Regions from separate parts of the Chryseobacterium sp. MYb264 genome, predicted to be linked through region 2. Evidence: riboswitches for the same ligand, from Rfam matches in the RefSeq annotation. Region 2 holds a riboswitch; the other holds the start of a gene.

Region 1 (2,457 bases), 2.4 Mb from region 2:
TCTGCTGCGAGACTGCTTCCACAGGAATTGGAAAAATACTTCTTACACCTTGTGTATTCTGTACTGGCAGAGCCGTTAACACTGAAGTGGCATAACAGCCCAAAGCGGAAATGGTTTTGATATCCGCCTGAATACCGGCACACCGCCGCTTCCGTCAAAACCTGCAATCGTAAGAACGGAAGGATATGTATATTTATTCATAAAAGGATTTCATTTTTTAGTTTAAAGGCAGCCTTTTGAGGATTTTCTGCACCACAAATCTCCGATACAACGGCAATACAATCTGCTCCGGCTTCCATGACTGCTTTTGCATTCTTCAGATGGATATTACCAATGGCCACCAGCGGCTTATCCGTAAGCATTCTTATTTTAGAAAGCCCTTCAAGTCCCCATTCGGTAACGGTATCTTTTTTGGTGTCTGTTTTAAAAATCGGGCTCACTCCCAAATAATCAGAAAGTACAGTCTCCTGGCTTTCAAGCTGGCTCAGATATTCTATGGAGTATCCTATCACTTTGTTTTCAAATGAAGTTTCACGTAAAACGGAAGGCTGAACATCATTATTTCCCACATGAATTCCAAAAGCGTCAGCCTCTTTGGGACGACAAAAGTATTATCATTAATGACAAAGGAATTTGATATTTATCGGTTATTTCTTTAAGACGAAGCGCAATGGTGAGAAAATCCTCATCGGAAGCCCATTTTTCACGCAACTGGATGATGTCTACACCGCCTAAAATCGCCTGTTCAGCAACCTCCAGAAGATTTCGACCCTTACAGTCTTTTTCTGAAATCACAAGATATAATTGATAGGGAAAAGAACGTATTAGACTCATTTTTTAGAAATATTTACATTTTCAAAAAACTCCTGTTCAGAAATATTCCAGAGTTTATCTAAAATATTGACCTGAAGACTCCCCGGTCCGTTTGAAATCTTCTCTGCCAGTTCTCCGGCCATTCCCAACAGTGACATTGCTGCTATGGTGGCTTCTGTTTTATTTTCCGAAACAGCAGCACAAGCCCCGACAATCGCTGATGCCGAGCAACCTAATCCCGTTACTTTGGTCATCATCGGATGTCCGTTATCGACAAAATAAGTTTCATTGCCATTCATAATAATATCTGTTGCCCCCGAAATACAAACAACAGACTGATATTTTTCAATCAGATATTTTGCAGCAGATATCGCCTCATTACTTTCGGCCGTACTGTCTACTCCTTTTGTTATCGCTGTATTTTTCTTGCAAGAGCAATAATCTCTGAAGCATTCCCGCGTATAATTGTTGGCTTGAATTCTAAAAGCTTTGCTAAAACATCATTTCTAAAAGCCGTAGCTCCCGCTCCAACCGGATCTAAAACCCATGTTTTCTGAATTCGGGAAGCTTCCTCTGCGGCAATCAGCATAGATTCACTCCAATATTCATCAAGCGTCCCGATGTTGACTACTAAAGCACCTGAAATATTGACCATCTCTATGACTTCAGATTTTGCGTGCGCCATAATGGGGGAAGCGCCGACCGCCAGCAAAGCATTGGCAGTCGTATTCATAACCACGTAAATTGGTCATGTTATGGATAAGCGGTGATTGATTTCTGACCGATTGAATAGAACTCCAAAAGTTATTTTCCATATACGTTTTACTTTATAGCGCTTTAGGAAAATAAATAAAAAGAAAACATCAAAAGATGAATTCCTGCCTTTCCCTACGTCGGTGTGAGCCGTATCAGGTTCAAAGGGACTCTCTCAATTCTTTTCAGAATACCCCTAAAGCGTGGAGCAAATATACCCCTTTTTCATGAAATTTATAATGTAAGAAGGCTGAACGAGTAAAAATTGATCTCAAGAAGGCTTATTATACTGCTGAATAAAGGTATAGGAGTTAAGACTGGTATGGGATCAATTTCAAAACTTGGGGAGAAATTGTTTAGATGTATTTTTTGCCACAAATGCACGAATTTTTTATTTCCCACAGATTGATAGGATTTTCGTGGGTAGGCTGTTTCTGTTGGCTTTTCGCAAAGTCGCAAAGGTATTTTTTTAATGCTTTTATGTTTTTAAGGCGCAAGGATTTTATCTTTGATAAAATGGAGGGCTGCATATTATCGCCACGAATGCACGAATTTTTTATTTCCCACAGATTGATAGGATTTTCGTGGGTGGGGCTGTTTCTGTTGGCTTTTCGCAAAGTCGCAAAGGTATTTTTTAATGCTTTATGTTTTTAAGGCGCGCAAGGATTTTATCTTTGATAAAATGGAGGGCTGCATATTATCGCCACGAATGCACGAATTTTTTATTTCCCACAGATTGATAGGATTTTCTTGGGTGGGGCTATTTCTGTTGGCTTTTCGCAAAGTCGCAAAGGTATTTTTTAATACTTTATGTTTTTAAGGCGCAAGGATTTTATCTTTGATAAAATGGAGGGCTGCATATTTTGGCCACGAATGCACGAATTTTTTATT
Region 2 (2,457 bases):
ACAGAAGATGAAGTTCAGGTAGATACGACGGTTCAGGAGAAGAACATTACCTTTCCTACCGATGCCAAATTAGCAAAAAAAGTAATCGACAATTGTAGAAAAATAGCAGAAAAAGAGAGCGTTGTACAAAGACAAAGCTACAGAAGAGTGAGCAAACAATTATTGCGGGACGCTTTTTTTGGACATCATCCCAGAAGACAGAAGAAGGCAAAAATGGCGAGGAAAAAGCTCAGGACGATTGGTAAAAGAGTTCTTCGGGAATTGGAAAGAAAACTTCCTAAAGATGTTTTGAAAGGCTACGAAGACGTTTTTAAAATTTACCTTAAAGCACTCACCCAAGAACGTACCACGAAAGATAAAATTTACAGTCTTCACGAGCCACAAGTTGCGTGTATTGCGAAAGGAAAATCGGGAAAAGCATACGAGTTTGGGACAAAAGTAGCAGTAGTAAGAGGTCGGAAAACAGGGATCATCAGCTCGGTAAAGAGATTTTCTGGCAATCCTCACGATAGTAAAACTCTTGAAGAATCATTGGCACAGAGTGAGAGGGTAAGAAAATCCGTTGGCGGAACAAGACCTACGAAAGCCACTACAGACAGAGGATTTAAAGGAATCAAAGAAGTGGAAGGAACAGCAATTTTGCTTCCCGCAAAAAAAGAAAAAACAAAATATGGGCAACAAGTAGCCAGATTAAGATTCCGGGCAAGAGCAGCCATAGAACCTTGTATCTCTCATTTAAAAAGAAACCACTCCTTAGGATTAAACTTCCTGAAAGGAGTGGCTGGAGATATTAATAATGCATTATTAGCAGGGATTGGATACAATTTGAAGATGAGATTGAATCAAATCAAACAACAAATTCTTCTTTGGCTCGAACTTGTTCTCCGAATCTTTTTAGGCAAATATAATTTTCAAAGTCAAAAAACAGCTTTTTAAGGAGCGACTAATTATTCTCACGTTGATTTTACAGATAACGCAGATTCATAAACCTTTCTAAAAAAATATTTTGCAATAATCTGTGAAAATCCGTGGCATCTTAGGAAGATAAAAAACCATTCGTGCATTCGTGGCATAAAAAATACGTTCCAAAATTTTATCTCTGATAAAATCCTTGCGCCTTAAAAGCATCGTGCATTAAAAAACATCTTTGCGCCCTTGCGATTCACCAACAAAAAATAGCATTGTCCATGAAAATCAATAGTATTTGAGCGAGATAAAAAACCATTCGTGCATTCGTGGCCATAAAAAAACTCCACCATCCAGCTTTTCCCAAAAATTTTGCCCATTCTAAAAAAATGTCTAACTTCGTCCCACACTTTAGGGGTGTCTGTTGAACAAACGGGCTGAGATTTTACCCTTTGAACCTGATTTCTAGATCATACTAGCGTAGGGAAAAGTAGATGACTTTTGCTGTACATTCTATTGTACAATAATGGCCATTCCTAAGGTGCATTTAAAAAAATGTTAGGAATGGAGCTCACAATCAACCACACGACCAAAAAATTCGAAGTACTTCCCGAAAATCTGGAAGCACTCATCGCTATGGAATTACCCGAAAAGAAAAAAGGGATTGCCGTAGCACTCAACAACCGCATTGTTCCGCAGTCATTCTGGGCGGAAACTATTCTCAACGACAAAGATTCAATTTTAATTATTACTGCCACTCAGGGCGGTTAATTTCCATAAAAAACAAAAATTATATGGCTCATAACATCACCCGTTCGCCGTTTTCGAACTCAAAAAAAATCTATGTTGAAGGGAAAATTCATCCCATCAGTGTAGCGATGCGCGAAATAGAACTAAGTCCGACCAAACTATCCAACGGAACTTTGGAACACAATCCTGCAGTTACCGTTTACGATACATCAGGAGCTTATACCGATGAAAATTCTGAAATTAATATTGAAAAAGGACTTCCAAGAATCCGTGAACAATGGATTTTAGACAGAAATGACGTCGAAATTCTGGACGGAATTACTTCCGAATACGGAAAAGCTAGACTTGCCGATTCAAAACTAGACAACCTGCGTTTTTCTTACAACCACAAACCGAAAGTATCAAAAGAAGGACAACAAGTTACTCAATTATACTACGCAAAACAGGGGATCATCACTCCCGAAATGGAATACATTGCCATTAGAGAAAATCAAAGAATTGAACAGTTGGATGCTGTTTCAAAAGACATGGCTTTTCAGCATCAGGGAAATAGTTTTGGCGCAAAAACGCCGAAAAATAAAATCACTCCCGAATTTGTAAGAGATGAAATTGCCGCAGGAAGGGCAATTATACCCAACAATATCAATCACCCCGAAAGCGAACCGATGATTATCGGAAGAAATTTCTTGGTTAAAATTAATGCTAACATTGGAAACAGCGCCGTTTCATCAAGCATTGAAGAAGAAGTTGAAAAAGCAGTTTGGGCATGTAGATGGGGTGCAGACACAATTATGGATCTGT

The links. Region 2 has a riboswitch for thiamine pyrophosphate ahead of thiS (sulfur carrier protein ThiS). Riboswitches for the same ligand answer to the same signal wherever they lie in the genome.
Region 1: linked by a shared signal. The riboswitch ahead of VUJ46_RS01470 (hydroxyethylthiazole kinase) and the one ahead of thiS (sulfur carrier protein ThiS) in region 2 are both predicted to bind thiamine pyrophosphate.

Annotation. Positions count from the first base shown of each region.
Region 1 covers NZ_CP142422.1:336,098-338,554, reverse strand. The annotation lists partial or broken gene thiD (bifunctional hydroxymethylpyrimidine kinase/phosphomethylpyrimidine kinase) at 1-201, opposite strand, end outside; gene VUJ46_RS01485 (thiamine phosphate synthase) at 198-569, opposite strand; gene VUJ46_RS01480 (thiamine phosphate synthase) at 586-834, opposite strand; gene VUJ46_RS01475 (hydroxyethylthiazole kinase) at 831-1,184, opposite strand; gene VUJ46_RS01470 (hydroxyethylthiazole kinase) at 1,223-1,546, opposite strand; TPP riboswitch at 1,682-1,774, opposite strand.
Region 2 covers NZ_CP142422.1:3,189,038-3,191,494, reverse strand. The annotation lists gene VUJ46_RS13705 (IS5 family transposase) at 1-936, shown strand, start outside; TPP riboswitch at 1,310-1,410, shown strand; gene thiS (sulfur carrier protein ThiS) at 1,471-1,677, shown strand; gene thiC (phosphomethylpyrimidine synthase ThiC) at 1,701-2,457, shown strand, end outside.